3 regions of the Paenibacillus sp. B-A-8 genome follow, and region 1 is predicted to be linked to each of the others. Evidence: riboswitches for the same ligand, from Rfam matches in the RefSeq annotation. Region 1 holds a riboswitch; each other region holds the start of a gene.
What was found. Region 1 has a riboswitch for cyclic di-GMP ahead of ACN6MV_RS30450 (NPCBM/NEW2 domain-containing protein). Riboswitches for the same ligand answer to the same signal wherever they lie in the genome.
Positions count from the first base shown of each region.

Region 2: it holds a riboswitch for cyclic di-GMP, as region 1 does, so the genes downstream of both, ACN6MV_RS03180 (transglutaminase-like domain-containing protein) here and ACN6MV_RS30450 (NPCBM/NEW2 domain-containing protein) in region 1, are expected to answer to the same signal.
Region 3: it holds a riboswitch for cyclic di-GMP, as region 1 does, so the genes downstream of both, ACN6MV_RS21265 (thiamine pyrophosphate-binding protein) here and ACN6MV_RS30450 (NPCBM/NEW2 domain-containing protein) in region 1, are expected to answer to the same signal.

Region 1 is NZ_CP183882.1:6,753,131-6,760,098, forward strand. It holds gene ACN6MV_RS30450 (NPCBM/NEW2 domain-containing protein) at 1-3,311, opposite strand, end outside; cyclic di-GMP riboswitch class I at 3,567-3,653, opposite strand; gene ACN6MV_RS30455 (hypothetical protein) at 3,811-4,383, opposite strand; gene ACN6MV_RS30460 (EAL domain-containing protein) at 4,493-5,482, opposite strand; gene ACN6MV_RS30465 (Crp/Fnr family transcriptional regulator) at 5,533-6,216, opposite strand; gene ACN6MV_RS30470 (leucine-rich repeat domain-containing protein) at 6,351-6,968, shown strand, end outside.
Region 2 is NZ_CP183882.1:697,111-704,078, reverse strand. It holds rRNA gene ACN6MV_RS03190 (23S ribosomal RNA) at 1-433, opposite strand, end outside; rRNA gene ACN6MV_RS03185 (16S ribosomal RNA) at 693-2,250, opposite strand; gene ACN6MV_RS03180 (transglutaminase-like domain-containing protein) at 2,622-3,431, opposite strand; cyclic di-GMP riboswitch class I at 3,445-3,525, opposite strand; cyclic di-GMP riboswitch class I at 3,634-3,714, opposite strand; gene ACN6MV_RS03175 (class D sortase) at 3,839-4,489, opposite strand; gene ACN6MV_RS03170 (GtrA family protein) at 4,524-4,928, opposite strand; gene ACN6MV_RS03165 (glycosyltransferase family 2 protein) at 4,918-5,898, opposite strand; gene ACN6MV_RS03160 (phospholipid carrier-dependent glycosyltransferase) at 5,998-6,968, opposite strand, start outside.
Region 3 is NZ_CP183882.1:4,721,820-4,728,787, reverse strand. It holds gene ACN6MV_RS21285 (ATP-binding protein) at 1-1,060, shown strand, start outside; gene glpK (glycerol kinase GlpK) at 1,179-2,672, shown strand; gene ACN6MV_RS21275 (DNA-binding protein) at 2,687-2,935, shown strand; gene ACN6MV_RS21270 (carboxymuconolactone decarboxylase family protein) at 3,058-3,426, opposite strand; gene ACN6MV_RS21265 (thiamine pyrophosphate-binding protein) at 3,437-5,080, opposite strand; cyclic di-GMP riboswitch class I at 5,199-5,294, opposite strand; gene ACN6MV_RS21260 (methyl-accepting chemotaxis protein) at 5,485-6,735, opposite strand; gene ACN6MV_RS21255 (helix-turn-helix transcriptional regulator) at 6,858-6,968, opposite strand, start outside.

The DNA of each region.
Region 1 (6,968 bases):
ACGACTGACTTCGCATTAAGATCCGAAAGATAAGCATAGTCACTCGTTACCGTAACCAGTGTAGTTTTGGTTTCTGTAACCCCTTCGTTCTTCACTTCATATACCACTTCGTAGTCGCCTTTTTGCGTTACATTAACGGTATTTGCTTTCAGGGTGACATTAGCAGTAATATCGTTTCCTTGATAGTTAGTCGCTTTTACATAGCTCATCGGATCAAAAGCTTGATTAAGCTTTAACGTGATTTGATCTTCAACAGATAACGCTGGCTTGAAGGCTTTAACCTGTACCGGCTTCAGTGGGCTCAGCTTCTTATCATAACCAACGATCTTGTACGTATAATTGATGCTGCTATCTACATTCGTGTCCACGAACTGGTCAGTCCCAGTAAACCCTACTAACTTATCGTCTCTATACACCTCATAACCTAAGAAATCTTTCTTAAGATCCTTATCCATACTGAAGCTTAATGTGTTCGATTTAGAAGTAGTGTTAGGCGTGATATTAACCTTTATCGCAACATTCTTATCTGCTATTCCTGTTCCCTCATAATGAACCACCGAGTTATTTAAATACCATAGCTTTTTCGGTGCTAGATATTTAGCCAGCTTCTCTTTCGTTTCTGGATTCACAGTGAAGCCATGTCTGGCAAAATAGCTGCTTAAATCCAGTCCCAGCACTTCGGAGGAGAACTCTACTAAATACTGTTGCTTGGAATTGTCACCGTTAGGAAGGGATACCTTTCGCTCGCGGTACAGCTTTGTCAGTTCGGTCCAGTAACCCGGGTGCGCCAATTCCAACTGCCAGTAGGCACCGAGCTGTGCAAATAAGCCCTGCTGATTCATAACCACTTTATTTTCTTCGAGGACATATTTATAAATATCACTCTCAAAAGGAATACGAGTATCCATAGAATCCGCATAGACTGACATCAACATAGACACCATATTATTAGTTACTTCACCATATTCCCGTTCACCCATAGCCAAGCGATGCCCAATTTCATGATTCAATCCCCAACCTGGATAGACTTTGTTAAAATCACCCAACATCGTCGCTACGGTCCCAATTTGTATCCCAGTATGATCTCCCGCGGCATACATTGCACCATAAGGCTGCATCAATCGAATATTTTCACGAATTAGCTTGGCATCATGAATCTCGCTACTGCCATCCAAGCCATAGAAGTCAAAGATCGTCTTCATCCAAGTATCATAGCCGGTTACGGTATTCAGTGGATTGTTTTCTTGTGTAATAAACTTGTTATACGCTTCTGTAGCCGTTCCTGTAAAAATAACATGATCGCTGACCATTTCTACTACATCAATAAGTTTGCGATCTTGAACATTCGGATGTGCTGCCTTATCTTCATCTATTTTTTGTTTGTAGGTGGTTAGGAAGGCTTTGAATTGTTCTGGATCTGTGGTCTTTGTCATCATAGGGATCTTCGTAAGCCCCTCGAACCGGATCAAAGGTGCTTTTCCTTGTTGCTCAGCTGTATATGGATTGACGATATATACTGTACCGCCCTTAGTCACATCATGTGCATAATAACTATTCGTCGCGAACTCAGGAACGGTTATAGTGTTTTTACCAGGACGTAATTGCACGCTTCTAGCCCAAACATTCCAAGCCGCCTCTTGTTGCGAAAATACTATTGCAGGCAATTTATCAGTAGAAGCTGCATCTACATAAACATTGATTGTATCTCCAGGCATTGCAACGAGTCCCGTAGGTTGGTTGTTCGTACCGAAACCAATTCTCAGGTTTTGCTGTGCATGCTTTTTCATATCTCCACGCTGTTCAGCCTCAATAATGGTGCCTTCGGTTTGAACTTCACCATTTACTAGCTTCTTAGCCAAATCCAATGAGTCTTTAAGGATTGGATAGAGCGGATGTACTTTTGCCGCCTCTTCTAATTCATTGATTGCATTGGCGCTATTATAAGCAGGAACAACCGCACTCATCGTTCCATCTGTGAAAATACCATTCACAGCTTCGCTTACTTTATCCTCTGTATAAAATCTAAATTCAGCCGCAAAAGGTCTGTTAATATTGGCTTTTGTGAACTTGAATTTCAATCTTTTAAACTTCGTAGGCTCGAATTTAAACTCCAGAAAGTCGTTCGTACTAGTCGCGGTTCCGCTAGATACGAGCTGAAAGGTCTCTCCCTTACTCGTCTCTGATGCATAGATTTCAAAAGCTTCTGGGAACCCTTTGCGATTATCTCTAGCCAGGAAAGCCACTCTGTCTAATACTTTGGCCTGTGCTAATTCAAACACGACTTCATTCGTGAAGCTGTCGTCATTATTTTTGTTCGTTTCCCAATGTGTATTCGGCAGATCATCGAGCATGTATTCCGGTTTCGTACCTGGGTAGCTTCCACCATTCACCGTTACTTTTGATACGTTTGAGTTTGGCATTCTGTAAGCTTCGCTATAGGCATTTTCATATGCTGTGCCATACCCCTTTAACTTCGAAACCTTAGCTGCCGTTTCCTCTACTTGATGGTTTTCCAGAAGCACCTTTGCATTCTCTATATCTGCTTGAAACTGCGTGTACAGTGGATGTAACTGCACTTCTTGTTCTAAAGCCGTTAATTTCTCCACCGTATTAAATGCTGCGCTAACTTGACTCAAGGTATCATCTGTAAATAAATTTTTCATTTTAGCGGATACGGTATCTTCTTTGTAAAAAGAAAACTCTGCTGCACTCGCCCAATCCTGATTAGCTTTTTTGTAGACAAATTTAAGTCTCTTGAAAGCTGTAGGTGCAAACTCAATCTCCACAACATCTCCTGCTCCGCCTTTATATTCTCCAGAGGATATTAGTGTAAAATCGCCTGCATCCGTAGTTGAGCCATAAATATCAAATTCCTGAGCAAACCCCTTACCCTTTGCACCGGATTGTCTTGCAGCATATACGATTCTATTTAATTCCGTGGACTCATTAAAAACAAAGACAACCTCGTTCGTAAACGTTGAGCTATTCGGTTTGCCCGTTTCCCAATGCGTACTCATATCGCCATCAATAGCCTTAGCTATTGGTGAACCTGAGTAGTTGCCACCATTATTCGTGATGGATTTAATATTTGCAGGATTCATTTTAAAAACATCGTTATAAGCGCTAAGGATAGCCTTTCCATACAGATCAAACGGAATAACTGACGCACTGCTTAATAGCTCAGCTTTGCTTTGTACTACGCTGTTCACTACACTTACCTTGCTTACATCACTTGCTAAAGCATAACCTGCCTCGCTCGAAAAACTGGCTATCATGGCTGCCGATGTAGCGATTGCAATCATTTTTTTCATCTTTTCTACCCCCAGATGTAATATGAATCTCTTCAGTACCCAAAAATGGGCACAAAAAAAACTACCCCAAAAGAGTAGCTTGATTGCGTATAAAGTCCATAAAAATTAAGACTTAATTTTTATTAAACTTTAACAAGCATAAACGCCCCGACGCCCTTCTAAGGACGATACGCGTTTAAGCGAGAAATATAAGACATTAAGTATAGGTGTATAACTTATACTCACTTATATTTTAACAAAAAGCGTAATACACTCTTTGGCAGCTGGCTGACAATAGTTATAATAACCTTAGTCCCTATAGCTTTGCGTCCCTACATTTCCATAGGTTTGCCTATGAAGTTTCGAATACATTACAAAGAGTAACATAACGCTACATCTGATCGCATGATTAATTGGTATGAAATCCGAATAGGTAATTGCAATTAGTTTTTCTGTTCTGATAGATATTTTTTATTAACTATCCCAGACTATGAATGATACTTTAGAACTGCTTAGCGGCTTAATCTCCTAGCCCAAACAAACGCCGGAACCAATTCCACACATCACCCGTGATCGGAATTAACCCGAAACCATGCTCTCCAACAGCGATTACACCATATGCCCATTGTCCAATAGCTATCGCACCTCCAGCGATTCGCCCTATGGCTATCGCCCCAAACGCCGTATCGCCTATGGCTATCGCTCCCAATGCTTTTTCGGCTATCGCGATCGCTCCCACAGCCACTCCTGCAATCGCAATTGCTCCCGCGGCAAAGCCAAGCCAACTAAGTGCTATCGCTCCGAGCGCTAACCACATCCCCAGTGATATAGCACCTACGGATAGTACACCGACGCTTATTGCACCTATGGATATCAAGCCTATAGCTACATCTCCAATAGCAATTAAACCAACAGCCGTCTTCACTTGTGGCTTGCTTCCGTAACCATACCCCTGACCTGAGTATCGACCCAAATTGCTGCGAATACTTACCACCGGAAATGATGGAGACGGCCATTGATAATCAATTTCCCGTCCACCTAACCCTCTAGAATCCGCCCAGCGCGTGATGTACTTATGCCATTTCATATCCATCCCGTCCCCCTTCTCAATTACCTTAATTATACAACCCCGGGGTTTACCTGTACTCAGACTCTGACCTGAAATCCATCTCATCCTCTAGACGGAGATATGCTCCTTAGGATCACTGTTTGGGAATAGGATCAGGCTTTCCAAATAAATATCCCTGAAACAACTGATAACCACTCTGCTTGAGCCATTCAAAGTCCTCTCTAAACTCCACACCTTCTGCTAAAGGAACGGATTGGATTTCTAAAGCTTTTTCTAAAAATTGTTTAGCTATTTTCTGTTTGTTCAGATCGCTGGACACACCCTGAACATATTTCATATCCAGCTTCATGTAATGGGGTTTAAGCTCCAATAACATCTCGATCGTGCTGAAGCCCTCGCCAACATCATCTAGAGCGTATTCAAATCCCCGATCCTTGTAATATGTCAAAATAGCTTTCAAATGAGCGAGATCATCCACTTTCTCCGTCTCAACAACTTCAAAGACAAAAAGAGAGGGATCGACGCCTAATTGATTGGCCAGTTCAACAGTTGATCTTAAGCAGAACTCTGGCGCGTAGATCGACGTTGGGATAAAATTAATAAAGGTTTTTTTATTTAAGGGTGCAGCATATTTTACAGCAGTCATTCTACATAACCGGTCTAAAGCATATAAACGCCCACGATTCCGTGCCGCCGCAAAAATCTCATTAGGATAGATAAGGGACCCATCATCTTTTTTAAATCTGGATAGGAGCTCGTATGCAAAAATCTCTTCCCGTACGTTCACAATCGGTTGGAAGTGACAAGTAACTAAACCCTTAGTTATAACCTCATCAATCCACTCCATATTAAGTACAGTGGGTAATTCGGATAGAGGTCTCCATGTTTGGTCATCTATACGGAATTCAAACTGCTCCGACTCCATATGGTCATTACAGAAATCTAGAAAATCCCGCACCCCAGCCTCCTTAATCGTAATCACATTTTCTTCCACCTTATGTATCGTATTACTTCTACTCAAATGATGAATAACCTCAGGTAAAATCCTTAGATTAAGCTCACCATGAGCCTTGATTTCAAAATTCAACTCACTTACTACACAATGATTACATGCCACATTCATAACCCCCTTTAATAATCAATTCTCTGAAAAAGATCCCGGAACTGCTCTTCTCAATCGAAATCCGTATACTCTAGTAAATACGTCGGGTCTAACACGGTGATCTGCTGATGTTGAATATCAATAATCTTTTGCTCCTGCAGATCTTTAAGCACAAGAGTAGCCGTCTCCCTTAATGTTCCGATCATATCCGCGAACTGCTGATGGGTCAATCGAAGATCAATCCTCTGTTTGCCTTGCTCCTCTACTCCGAATCTTTGGTATAGTCTTCTTAGTGTAAATATCGCACGCGCTCTCGCATCATGAAATTTCATTTCATGTAATAACCGATTCGATAAAAATAAACGGTCCATTTGCAACAGCATCAATTGCTCCTTAATCAACGGGTAGCTGGCAAGCATCTGCTCAAATGGCTCACGTTTAATCTCAAATAATACTGTATCGTTCATAGCTACGGCAGATAGCACCCTTACATTGGAGGGATGGATCACTTCCAGATCACCAAAGAAATCGCCTTTTCCAAAAAGATCTACGGTATGCTCTTTCCCCTTCGTAGTGGCGTACACCCTAATAATTCCCGAATAGATAATGTAGGCATGATCCCCTGGATCTGATTCTGCAAACACCGGGGTACCTTTGGAACAGGCCTTATATGTGAACAGTCTTGAGACCGCCTCAATCTCCTTCGAGGTTAACCCCTGAAAGAAGCGAGTCCCCGTCCAAAAAGAAGCTTCCATTTTGATGTTCCTTTCTTCAACACTCCATAATTTTGTATGCCAACATACAGATAATAAATCATCATCCTGTTATATTCTATCGTAACACTGCACCATGAACATGATGCCAAACAAATAACAAGGGAGACTCTTTTATGAGATATAATTTTGACGGAAAAGGACTTACCGAAACGCCAGAGATCATTTTTGAGAGTAATCCTCTACTAGAACTCAGCATGTACAACAACCACATTAAAGAGATTCCCGATCAGCTCTTCCTTCATGATGAATTAGAAGTACTAAATTATGCGGGTAATCAAATTGAACGGTTACCCGATAACATCAGTCGTTTAGTTCACTTGCGAATGCTGGATTTAGGCCATAATCGACTAAAAGTACTGCCGGATAGCATTGGCGGACTGCAAGGGTTGGATTCTTTTCTATATCTAAGCAATAATCAGTTCGAACAGCTGCCGGAGCAGCTTTGTAATCTCCAGAAGCTCAAGTATCTGAACGTAACAGATAATCACCTCAAGCAATTGCCTGTCCGTATAGGCGAAATGAGCAGTCTAATTGAATTGCGGCTATATTACAATCAGCTAGAATGTCTACCTGATTCGATCACACAAATAAAAGGGTTAAGAGAGCTCCATCTGTATGGCAATCAACTGACCGTTTTACCCGAGCATTTGGGTGCTATAGAAGAACTTCGGATTCTTGATTTAAGTGATAATCGAATCGCTGCGCTGCCTTTATCCTTTGGTAAACTAAGC
Region 2 (6,968 bases), 840 kb from region 1:
CGTGCCCCGCACTACTCGGGATCCGTCTCGGAGAGAACACAGTTTAGGCTACAGGGCTTTTACCTCTATCGCGGGCCTTTCCAGACCTCTTCACCTACCATATTCCTTTGTAACTCCATGTGAGACGTCCCACAACCCCTAAGAGCAAGCTCTTAGGTTTAGGCTGTTCCGCGTTCGCTCGCCGCTACTGACGGAATCACTATTGTTTTCTCTTCCTCAGGGTACTTAGATGTTTCAGTTCCCCTGGTCTGCCTCTACATACCCTATGTATTCAGGTATGAGTAACTGCGAATTACCACAGCTGGGTTTCCCCATTCGGACACCCCCGGATCAAAGCTTGCTTACAGCTCCCCGAGGCAGTTTCGTTGTTCGCCACGTCCTTCGTCGGCTCCTGGCGCCTAGGCATCCTCCGTGTGCTCTTATTAGCTTAACCATGATTTTTCCGAAGGAAAATATCATACGATATCTCTCTTGGAATCATCTCACTAATAACATTTACTTGTTTACACAAGTTGCTAAAAGATGTTCTAAAACGCAAATTCGTTTCGGTATCCAGTTTTCAAGGATCAAGTCTTACTGAGAGCTTAAACTCTCAAAACTGAGCAACGAGTGAGTAACAGGCCTAAACCTGAGATTGTGGAAGTTTAACTTCCGATTTGAATGTCTTCATTGCAGAAGACGATTCTCCATAGAAAGGAGGTGATCCAGCCGCACCTTCCGATACGGCTACCTTGTTACGACTTCACCCCAATCATCTACCCCACCTTCGGCGGCTGGCTCCCTTGCGGGTTACCCCACCGACTTCGGGTGTTGTAAACTCTCGTGGTGTGACGGGCGGTGTGTACAAGACCCGGGAACGTATTCACCGCGGCATGCTGATCCGCGATTACTAGCAATTCCGACTTCATGCAGGCGAGTTGCAGCCTGCAATCCGAACTGAGACCGGCTTTGATGGGATTGGCTCCACCTCGCGGCTTCGCTTCCCGTTGTACCGGCCATTGTAGTACGTGTGTAGCCCAGGTCATAAGGGGCATGATGATTTGACGTCATCCCCACCTTCCTCCGGTTTGTCACCGGCAGTCACTCTAGAGTGCCCAACATTACTTGCTGGCAACTAAAGTTAAGGGTTGCGCTCGTTGCGGGACTTAACCCAACATCTCACGACACGAGCTGACGACAACCATGCACCACCTGTCTCCTCTGTCCCGAAGGCCGCCACTATCTCTAGTGGATTCAGAGGGATGTCAAGACCTGGTAAGGTTCTTCGCGTTGCTTCGAATTAAACCACATACTCCACTGCTTGTGCGGGTCCCCGTCAATTCCTTTGAGTTTCAGTCTTGCGACCGTACTCCCCAGGCGGAGTGCTTACTGTGTTAACTTCGGCACCAAGGGTATCGAAACCCCTAACACCTAGCACTCATCGTTTACGGCGTGGACTACCAGGGTATCTAATCCTGTTTGCTCCCCACGCTTTCGCGCCTCAGCGTCAGTTACAGCCCAGAAAGTCGCCTTCGCCACTGGTGTTCCTCCACATATCTACGCATTTCACCGCTACACGTGGAATTCCACTTTCCTCTTCTGTACTCAAGTCACCCAGTTTCCAGTGCGACCTTAGGTTGAGCCCAAGGTTTAAACACCAGACTTAAATGACCGCCTGCGCGCGCTTTACGCCCAATAATTCCGGACAACGCTTGCCCCCTACGTATTACCGCGGCTGCTGGCACGTAGTTAGCCGGGGCTTTCTTCTCAGGTACCGTCACTCCGATAGCAGTTACTCTACCGGACGTTCTTCCCTGGCAACAGAGCTTTACGATCCGAAAACCTTCATCACTCACGCGGCGTTGCTCCGTCAGACTTTCGTCCATTGCGGAAGATTCCCTACTGCTGCCTCCCGTAGGAGTCTGGGCCGTGTCTCAGTCCCAGTGTGGCCGTTCACCCTCTCAGGTCGGCTACGCATCGTCGCCTTGGTGGGCCGTTACCCCACCAACTAGCTAATGCGCCGCAGGCCCATCCCTCAGTGACAGATTGCTCCGTCTTTCATTCTTTCTTCAGGAGAAAAAAGAAATTATCCGGTATTAGCTACCGTTTCCGGTAGTTATCCCAGTCTAAGGGGCAGGTTGCCTACGTGTTACTCACCCGTCCGCCGCTAAGTTATTTTGAAAGCAAGCTTTCAAAATAACTCCGCTCGACTTGCATGTATTAGGCACGCCGCCAGCGTTCGTCCTGAGCCAGGATCAAACTCTCCAATTAGTATTGAAAAGAGCGATATGCTCATTTTGAAACATCTGACGAGAAAACTAATTCTCTAATTTTGGATTTCACTTTCGTGATTTCCTACTCACTCGTTGTTCAGTTTTCAAAGATCAAGTTCTCGTTGGCGCCGTTTAATGTCTCAGCAGCAACTCTTATAATATATCATGTTGTTCTCAGTAATGCAAGCTTTATTTTTCGAAAGCCGTTTATATAACTCTCTCAAACATTGCCTGTACGCTGTCTAACAACGCTTAACTATAATAACCTATCTACTCATAGAAAAGCAACCCCTAATAGAAAAATAAACAACCAGCTTAATTATTAAGCTGGTTGTTTATTTAATAGAGTTATGATTCTAGCGTTTCAAATTAATAGTATTTTGCTGCAGTATACTTACTTGAAGCCTTAATAAAATCCGTATTCTTCTTACTCTTCGCTGCCGATGCATCTACCGTGGTATCAATAGTAACCCATTTCCCATCCATCAATACTTCATTCCATGCATGGTATTGCGTAACGTAGCTAGTATTCCCCATCACCAATTTAGCAGGCACATCTACACTACGTAGCATTGCGGCAAAAAGAGAAGCATAGTCATAGCAGATTCCCTTTTTAGTACTCAAAGTGTTGTTAATGTTCGGAATGTAATCTGTTGTTACATTATTAGCAAGAGAATAATCATATTGCACATTAGCAACTACATAGTTATAGATTGCTTTAACTTTCTCTTCATCTGTTGTTTTACCTTTTGTAAGCTCTTTAGCCTTAACGATTGCTTTATCAGAAGAACTCCATTTCACATTCTGTACGGAGCCCAAATATACGGAATTTGAGTCGTTCATAGTTAAATCTACTACTTCAGAATAGAGAGCCTTATATTTATTACCCGTTGTATTCTCAAGAACAGAAACTTTATAAGTCCCATTCCCTTGTTGCAAAGGGAAGTCCTCAGCTTGTCCAGAAGCATATAAATTGTATGTATAGCTACTGTTATCTTTTGTGATCATCAGCTTAACTCTTTTATCTTTTGGAATATCGTAGTTAATACCGATTACACCTTGAGCCAATTTGGATGTATTCAACCAGTTTGAATCTGCGCTTGCAGCTTGAGCTGTGCTTACTGGAACCGAAGTAATCAGCACGAACAGCGCCACCATCATAAAATAAACCTTTTTCACGGATAAAACTCCTTTCGGTAGCTGGCTGCCATCCTTTCGGGAAGGCCCTTTAGCTTTGCGTCCCTACCTTTCGATAGGTTTGCCGTTATCGTATAAGCTCTATCTGTTCTAATTTCGCTAGACAAATTAACAGAATCAGTCCAAGTAGAAATATGAATCTTAGATTCTTATATATTTTATAAAAACAAAAAAAGCCTCTTCATTCGGTAACTGGCTGCCATCCTTACGGGAAGGCCCTTTAGCTTTGCGTCCCTACCTTTCGATAGGTTTGCCGTTTATCGTGTTTAGCTTTTATAGTCTTATACTACCATATTTATCCTCGTAAACAAGAACAAAATTGCTAGTTTTACTATTATTTTATAGTTATCTCTCTGTATTTCAGTTCTCTTGTCATTTCTCATCAACTATTAGGTAAGCTTAGCATGAACAATCAAACGATGTGTAGGATCTACTAGTGGGTCACACGTAATTAGAGTAAGAATCTTATCCTTGTTATTCCCGTCAAGAACAGACACATCACTGGGAAGTACAACAGAAATATCATAAACCTCGTAATTATATACCTGATCGCTCGTTTTTACCGTGATTACATCCCCAACCACAACTTCATTCAATCTGTTAAACAATCTGCCCGTAGTTCTAGCTCTATGAGCAGCTATTGCGGCGTTCCCGATTTCTCCAAGCGGGGCCGTTTCTTTCATATGGGCCGCAGCATGCTTCATATTTGCTTTTGTTGCTCCTTCTAATACTGGCAGCTTCAGATCAATCTTAGCAATCTCTATTAATGCGATAACTTTGCCGCCCACTTCAATCTCCGGTTCTGGCTTTTCTGTTTCTTGAGGCTGTGCCTGTGCATCTAGAACGGATTCCTCTGCTAGTAGCTGAGTGACCTCGGCATATCTACTCTTCAGATCAGGTGGTGGAGTGCTTTCGATGGTGCTCAGTTCAGCCGTTTCTAATAGCTTCTCCTGCTGCCAGTCGTTATACCATTCGTTAGCTTTTGGATAGAGCATGATAAGGATCCCAGCCAGTATGAGCACATACGAGAATTTACGCATGATTTTCACCTCCGTGGATTGGTTCTACTGCACTTTAGAATACCCATTTACGACTTCCGAAGAAGTTAATGATCACCGTCACAAACGTTACTAATACCTTAGAGATCAACACTTGAATGCCTAGTTTGTCAGTCAACAGATGCATTAGCAACAGCGATATTCCGAGCACTACCAGATTCAGTATGATAAACTTCAGCAACTGAGCCTTATCAAAGCCCTCTTTACTGCCACGATTGTGATCCTTGAAGGTAACTTTTTTATTCAAAATAAAGCTGTTCGCTGTCCCTGCACTATAAGAAATCACCTGTGCCAACGCATATACCATTCCAAGTGAGTTCAGTAATGTGAAGATTACGAAATCAATTAGGGTATTCACCAAACCTACGGCATTAAATTTAAGAAACTGTATAAATGCAGCGCGTAAGTTCTTATCTGACATTATTGTAGTCCTTCCGGCGATCCACTTGTTCCTCGTTAGGATATCCTTTAGTCTCACTTACAATATATAGCGGTCTATCCTTAGACTCGTCATAAATCCGTCCGATATATTCTCCAATTACACCTAACAGCATCAGAACGATACCATTAAAGAGCAAATTGACGCCTACAATGGAAGCCCAACCTGGAACCGTCCATGATGTGAAGAAGATTCTTTGAAATAAGACGAAGAATAAATAGAGAAAGCTAGAAAAGGATAGAAAAAATCCAACATACGTAGCAATTTTAAGTGGTTTATGGGAAAAGGAAGTGATACCATCTAGCGCAAAACGAATCATTTTCTTGAGCGGATACTTGGTTTCACCTGCATAACGCTCTTCCCGCTCATACTCCACCATCGTCTGCTTAAAGCCGACCCAGCTTACCAAACCTCTGACATACCGATTTTTTTCCTTGAGCCCCCGTAAGACATCACATACTTTACGATCAATAAGACGGAAATCGCCTGTATCCGTAGGAATGTCCACACTTGTCATGCTGCTGAGCAGCCGATAAAACAGCTTCGCCGTTACCTTCTTGAACATCGTCTCCCCACGGCGCTTCAGCCGCTTCGCATACACAACATCATAGCCCTCTTTCCACTTCTCGATCATTTGCAAAATGACCTCAGGCGGATCTTGAAGGTCAGCGTCAATAACAACGACCGCTTGACCTTCAGCATAGTCCATGCCAGCTGTAATCGCTACCTGATGTCCGAAATTACGCGAGAAGTCAATTAGCTTGACGCATTCATCTCGATCACTGATCTCCCGAATCATCTGGGCCGAACGATCACGACTTCCGTCATTAACGAAGACTAGCTCATAAGTATCGCCGCATTCGTCCATTACTTTTTTCAAACGTTCGTAAGTAACGCTAATTACTTGCTCCTCATTGAACATGGGTACAATTACACTATATCTGGCTTTCACCTTTATTCCTCCTACAAGCTTTATGGAGCGTTACATCTTCCTATTCTTCCTAATAACGCTGTAAGCATAAACTTATTGTTATAGATTCTTTTTTAAAGCTTAGAAAACCCAAGAAGGGAACCAACGCAGCATGTTCTTCACGTAATCACCGCTAACCTGCATCCCTGATAGGACTGGGTAGAACGCGACAAAGAGCAGTAACGCAACAGCCACATAAGCATAACGAACGTAACGAGCCTCAGGAAATTTACTATCTAGTAACTTCATTATATATACAATACCAAGAATCATAAAAGGTACCATAGCAAAATAATGGTAGATAAAGGTTTCTCTCGGGACAAGCATCCACGGAACATATTGTGAGAAAAAGGCGATCCAGATCATATACAGGTTTTTATCTTTGCGTTTCAGCGTAATCCACAGCGTTGCTAGCATTGCAAAAATACCCGTCCACCAGATAAGCGGATTCCCCATAGTCACTATACTGCTGACCTGACCTTCCGGCAATCCTTCACTGCCACTGAAGAACCAGACAGGTCTCTTCATAAATGGCCATTGCCACCAGGAGGATGCAAAAGGATGTGTAGCTACAAGCTGACTGTGGTAGTTGTACATATTCTTTTGAGAATCAATCAAACCTTTAATAGTAAAGCCCTCTGCTGATGCAGATAAACCCGGAACAAAAGATAAACTATAAATAATGACCGGAATGATTACAAAGAACGCAACACAACTAGCTAAAGTAATGATGGTATTCTTCCAGAACGAATTTACAGCTTCACGACAGGTACCTAACAGTTCCTTGTCTTTGATCTTCCCTTCCGCGAGCAACCTCCCCGAAGCTTGGTATTCTCTGTAACGCTCGAAAAGAGAGATAGCTAGCATAATCGCCAGCCCGGCTCCTCCGTACAGTACAATCCACTTGGAGGCGACACCAATTCCGAAGAATAAACCTGACCAGAATAACGGAATCAAAGTTTTTCTTAAAGGTTGCCTGAAGAAATTCATAGTGTAATACCGCTGCATGAAATAAAACATCAGCATGATGAAGAATACTCCGTATACATCGA
Region 3 (6,968 bases), 2.0 Mb from region 1:
GGGTCATCTATCCAGTGTATTACGCAGCATGAGTGATGCTGTAATCACCTTTGACACCCTAGGCCAGATAATTCTGACCAATCCGCATGGTCAATCGCTTCTTGAGAGTTGGAGCGATTTAGAGTGGGAACAAGAGAGTGATATTGAACCTCATTCGGAAACGGCTGAGAGTAATGTTCCACCTCCCCTTCGTCCTTTATTTTTGAGCACGTTGAAACAAGGCGGCGATGAGCGTTCTAATGTACATGTCCGGCAGGGCGTGTGGTCCGTCCATATGGCACCTTTATATTCTGAGGGTAGCATTCGTGGAGTGGTTGCTGTTCTGCGTGATGTGACTGAAGAAGTACGACTCGAAAAAATGCGCCGTGACTTCGTGGCGAACGTCTCTCATGAGATTCGGACGCCATTATCGATGATGCAAGGTTATAGTGAGGCTTTACTTGACGGCATGGCTACTTCACCAGAGGAAAGCAGTGAACTGATTCAGGTCATTCATGATGAATCACTCCGTATGGGACGTCTTGTAAAGGATTTACTCGACCTTGCGCGAATGGAAGCCGGACACACGGATATGTTGAAGGCAGAGGTAGATATGAATGAACTGCTTGAACGTGTGTACCGTAAATTTTCCGTACGTGCTAAAGAGCGTGATATTCATCTGCAGCTAAACAAAGAGAGCGATGTCCTTGTTCTTAAGGCTGCGGATGAAGATAAGCTGGAGCAGGTCTTAACGAACTTGCTCGATAATGCTTTTCGTCATACACAGGGCGGTAAGAAGATCACAGTTCATACAGGAACTTGTATCTTAGAAGGACGTCGCTATTTTGAAATTAAAATTCAGGATGAAGGCGTCGGTATTCCTCAGGAAGACCTGCCGTATATATTTGACCGTTTCTACAAAGCCGATAAGGCACGTGTACGTGGAGAGTCAGGTGGAACGGGACTTGGGCTTGCGATTGTTAAAAATATTGTTGAGTCGCATCATGGAACCATTACAGCTTCCAGTAAATTGGGTGAGAGTACTACCTTTACCCTAAGACTTCCTGTCGAAAAACAGTAATTCCAAACACAATGTGTGATAGCGCCTCTGACAGCAGAGGTGCTTTTTGTTGAAACGAACACATTAATCTTGTTCATCGTGGAACATATCTCATTGTTTATGCTTGGGAGGCCATCAAATGATTTTATCTTTAGACCAAGGGACTACCAGTTCACGAGCCATATTGTTCGATAAGGACGCTAGAATGGTCTCACAAGGACAATATGAGGTTGAACAATCTTTCCCCCGCCCTGGCTGGGTGGAGCATGACCCAGAGCAAATTTGGGCGTCACAGCTTGCAGCTGCAAGAGAGGCGATTACTCGGAGCGGGATTGCGCCTCAGGAAATATTTTCTATCGGTATTACGAATCAGAGGGAAACGGCCCTAATCTGGGATAGAGCAACAGGTAAGCCGATTTATCCTGCGATTGTATGGCAGGACAGACGTACTGCAGAGCTATGTGAAGAGATCAAGAGTAAGGGGTTAGAGGGACTTATTGCTAGCAAGACGGGACTCGTTGTGGATGCTTATTTTTCTGCAACCAAATTCTCCTGGATTCTTGATCATGTGGAAGGCGCCCGAGAGCGTGCGAATAATGGCGAGTTATTAGCTGGGACGGTGGACAGTTGGTTAATCTGGAAGCTTACTGGCGGAGCTATACATGCCACTGACGTAACTAACGCATCACGTACGATGCTATATAATCTCCATAAACGCTGCTGGGATGAAGAGCTAATGGATGAGCTTCGAGTACCACACTCCATCCTGCCAGAAGTGAGAATGTCCGGTAGTGAATTTGGTGCAGCAGATGCACAGTGGTTCGGTGCAGAAATCCCTATTCACTCTGTATTGGGAGATCAACAGGCTGCTTTGTTTGGGCATACTTGTCTTGAACCCGGCAGTGCCAAAAACACCTATGGAACTGGATGCTTTATTCTGATGAATACAGGCACGGAAGCCGTTGTTTCCAGTCATGGTCTGTTGACCACTGTGGCCTGGGGAATGGGAGAGGAACTCTATTATGCGCTCGAGGGCAGTGTATTTGTAGCCGGAGCGGCTGTGCAATGGCTTCAGGAAGGGCTGGGACTCATAACGGAGCCGGCAGGCTCAGAAGACAAAGCACGGGAAGTTGAGGACAGTGAAGGGGTTGTCGTCGTACCAGCTTTCACTGGACTAGGTGCACCTTATTGGGATATGTACGCACGTGGAGCCGTATTCGGTCTAACTAGAGGCACAACCTCGGGACATTTGGTACGGGCAACGTTAGAGTCATTAGCATTTCAGTCTAGAGACGTAATAGGGGCTATGGAAAAAGATGCGGGCATGCCATTAACCGGCCTTCGTGTAGATGGTGGAGCTGTTCGTAATGATTTGCTGATGCAGTTCCAGTCTGATATCCTCGGTAGTGAAGTTACTCGAACTACATATGCGGAGACGACTGCGCTGGGAGCAGCGCTTTTGGCTGGATTAACCTATGGGGTCTGGACAAGAGAACAGCTGGAAAGCTTCAATAAAGCGGAGAGGGTCTTTTCACCTGTAATGGGTATGGATGAGCGTGAACGTCGTTACAGCGCGTGGAAAGACGCTGTAGCGCGGACCATGGGCTGGGAGAAACACGAAGGATATCAGTGATCAGGGAGATGCATATGTCTAAGAACAGAAATATAGAAACTGATCCTGCAGGAATGCTTGGCGGATCAGAATCAGATCTTCCGACTGGATTGGCCAAGCCTGCGCTTCGAGCACTCCATGGTGCTGGGTATACAGAGATTCACCAAATCAGTAAGCTCACTGAGTCAGAGCTTCTGCAGTTACACGGGATGGGACCTAAGGCACTTAATCAATTACGGCGTGCGCTCACGGAGAAAGGTTTGTCCTTTGCCAGTGAGTCCTAAAGTCCCCATCACAGATTAACACAAAAAGCGGCAAGCTAAGGATTATCCTTGGCCTGCCGCTTTTTGTGTTGCAATATTTAATATTCAATAACAAATGCTACATTTTGCCATCCGGCATATAGTTACTTTATTTCTTCAATCGTTTCGAGAAGGATATTAAAAGCGGTAATGATTCTAGGTGCCCCTATTGCGGGTACTAAGTGTAATAGAATCCCTTTGAGTTGTTCTACAGTAACTCCCACACGAAGAGCCATGACATAATGAACACCCAATTGATCAAACTGACCCATCGAAATCAGGGCAGAGATAACTGCGATTTCCTTCCAGTCAGCTTCGATTGTGTTGCGTTGAAAAATATCGCCGTAGGCATTTCCCATAATAAATTCAGCCAAATCAGGGAAATGTTCTTTAATCGGAGCCAGTGCCTTAGCTCCGTAGTCTCCTGAGAGATTCGTGAAGTGGTTAAGACCACTGTTTACATTGTCTTTCATAAGTGACCTCCTAATTTAGGTTCAGAGTACGATGAGCAGTCGGAGGGACCTCATCACGGTCTGTTAGCAGTTCAATGACGGCAACACGGTTGATGGCAACAGCGTCCTTGATAGCTGTTTCGAACTCCTCAGCTGTCTCACATTTGTAACCCGTAGCACCAAGTGATTCTGCGAATTTCACAGCGTCCATAGGGACTTCGTAGATCGTTCCGTCAATACGTCCTGTAGTTTTTTCCATACCTTTTAGAGCCATATCTAGCTGTTTATTATTCACAACAATGAATATGACAGGAATATCCTTGCAGACAGCAGCGTTAATCTCTGCGCCTAGCATCATAAAGCAGCCGTCTCCTGTAATGCAGAAGATCGTTTCTTCTGGTGCAGCAACCTTTGCGCCAATTGCCATCCCGATGGAATTACCCATACATGCAAAGTAAGCATCGAATACAAAACTGCCAGGTTTCTTAACCTTGTACCATTTCGCAGCATGGAAACCGTGACTTCCATCATCAACAAAGACTGTGCTGTTATAAGGAATCAAATCACTCATCGTACTCAAGACCGATGCAAGTGAAAGGTTTGGTAAAATCGGAGGCTCTTCGGTATAATCGGAATTTGTCGGTGCTTCGCGTTTTGTGATGTTGTTCGTGTCAATATTATTGAGATAGCAAACTAGATTGTCACGTAGATCTCCAGTCACTGGAATCGTTTTAGAGAACAATATTTTTCCGACAAAAGTCGGATCGCTATCAAACTGAATTAATGTTGCAGGATGATTTTCCCTTTTAAGATTACAAATAGTCATATCGCTTAAACGTGACCCGAGAACGATAAATAGATCACTTTGATTCAGCAAGTCATCCCCATGGGTACAACCGCCTACTCCAATTGGACCGTGATAGAGTGGATGATCCCAAGCTATAGCTCCTTTACCACCTGGAGATGTAACTACAGGAATATTAAATGTTTCTGCTAATTGAATTAGCTCACTATGTGCTCCTGAGCGGTTAACGCCTTTACCCGCGATAATTATTGGATTCTTTGAGTTATTTATAGCATCAAGTACACGGTCGATATTAGCATGGCTAACCAGTGATTCGCGTTCAGGGATTACAATATTACATTCCTCTAGCAATTCCGTTTGTACATCAAAGGGAATACAAAGGTGAACGGGACCACGATTACCGCTCAAAGCAATGGATATGGCATGATTAAAGATTGTGCTAAAGTGATCTCCACGTTCAATAAGCTTGCTATATAAGGTGGCAGGTCTAAACATATCAGCTAAATCAGCTAGAAAAGAGGTAGAGTCCTGACATTGGGGAATTCCAAGCTCTTTAATAGATTGATGGCCAGTAATAAATAGGACAGGTAGGTTGTTGGCCTTAGCATGTGCTGCTGCAGTTAGTAGGTTTGTTCCACCAGGACCCGAAGTGCCAAAAGCTACGCCTAGTTTTCCAGTTTTCAGCGCATAACCAGCTGCTTCGAAGCCGGAACTGCTTTCATGTCTTCCAGGAATAAATTCAATACCGTAATCTACCATTTTAAGAACGATAGGACAAATGGATTTACCGATGATACCAAAGGAATGGGTAACACCAAGGTTCCGTAGTGCTTCCGACATGTAATCTGCGACTGTCTTCAAAAAATACACCTCACAAGTTGATTGTTATTTTAAAACCAAACACTAGAAAACCTGTGCTCTAAAATAGGGCACAGGTTGGTAGCATAAATCGCCATAGAGACTGAACAAAAGTCCAGTCGTCTTGGTTTTCAGCAACCTGGCAGTCATGGCCTCAGATTAAAAATGAGGCTGTAGATCCATGGTTTTGCGTCATCCTCTTTCGAAGATTTTGCCAATATTAATTTAGAAATTTATAAGAAGAATTTTCCTTTACAATATATTCCTAGACACTCTTTGTCAATATATTATCGCAAATTAACTCGAATTTTGACGAAAGTCTTGTCGAACCTATGAAATAATAGATATAAAAAAACTGCTCCTAAGTCTAAGCTTAGGGGCAGTTTTTGAATTTGTTTATATGATTTGGACGTCACTTAAAACTTGAAAATATGGATCGTCTTCTGTAGATTAAATACAGCCTGAGTCATTTTCTCAGTTTCTTCTGCAACGGACTGCAGGGCATTAATTTGTTCATTCATAGCGGCTGATACTTCTTCGGTGCCGGCAGCGGTTTGCTGCGTGATCGCAGAGATATTCTCGATTGCACTTGAGATTTTCAATGCACTTTCCAACATAAGATCACTTTCGGCAGAGAAGGAGGAGATCTGCTCGGTAATATACTGTACACTTTGCACGATTTGAGCAAAGATATGAGCAGATTGAGTGATCATCTCATTCTGTACCTGTACGACTTCTTCGTTGATAGCGATATTATCAATCGCTTGTTTAATATCAGTTTCGATGCTCCGAACCAAGCCAAAGACTTCCTTCGTAGAAGCCGTTGATTCTTCAGCGAGCTTGCGAACCTCCTGTGCGACTACAGCAAATCCTCGACCATGTTCTCCTGCACGCGCTGCTTCGATGGAAGCATTTAGTGATAACAGGTTGGTCTGTTCAGCGATCTCAGTAATGGTCTTTGTGATCATCGTAATGCCGCGAGCATTTTGAGAAAGGGCTTCGATAGTGTCAGCTACTTTTTGAGTAGCCTGGATGTTTTTACGCATGCCTTCAGCTTGAGTATCAACGGATTGGCGTCCTTGTTCAACTAGCTCTAATGTATGTATTGAACGTCTGTTCATTTCTTTTGTTGAGTTCGTATAATTGGATACTTTATTCTCAATATCTTTAATAGATTCTGTCATTTCAGCGATATCCGTAGATATTTCATTTGCACCAAGAGCTAGCTCGTTAGACGAAGAGGCTACCTGTGCCATGACAATTTTCAAATTCTGATTCTTATCTTCGATTCCACGGCTTGCATCCATAACTTGACGAGTGATTTGTGATGCTTCTGTCAAAATCTTCTTGAGCTTGTCAATCATAGTATTAAAGGAACGGCTTACGTCCCCCATAGACCCGTTCTCGTCGGCTCTACTAGTAAAATCCCCTTTTGAAATACTATGAGATACATTCGCGATGTCATCAAAAGAAGATGTAAGCGTTCTCTCGATAAAGCGGGCCACTGGGAAGGTTAGAGCAGCAAGAACGACGATTAGAACAATACCCAAAATAATGTTGCCTAAGATCATAAAAGTAACTAAAACAGGAATAGCAAATAGTGCGGCAACGAGGTAACATCCGGCAACAATTCTTTGTTTTAACGGAAGTTTATGCATCCAGTTCATTGGTATAATGTCCTCCTTATTAATATTATGTATTGGTGTTATTATATGGGATTTAAAGGTGATTGGTCTATAGTAAGAACTGACATAAATCTTCTTTTCGGAGTAGTTCGTTAGATTTCGTGTCAAAAATCCTCATAAATAGCGGAAATTTTTGCGATAGCAGACTTTACCATCTCTAAAAGTTCTTGCGGTGAAAGTACAATAACCGAGGGACTAAAAGAAAGGATTATCCG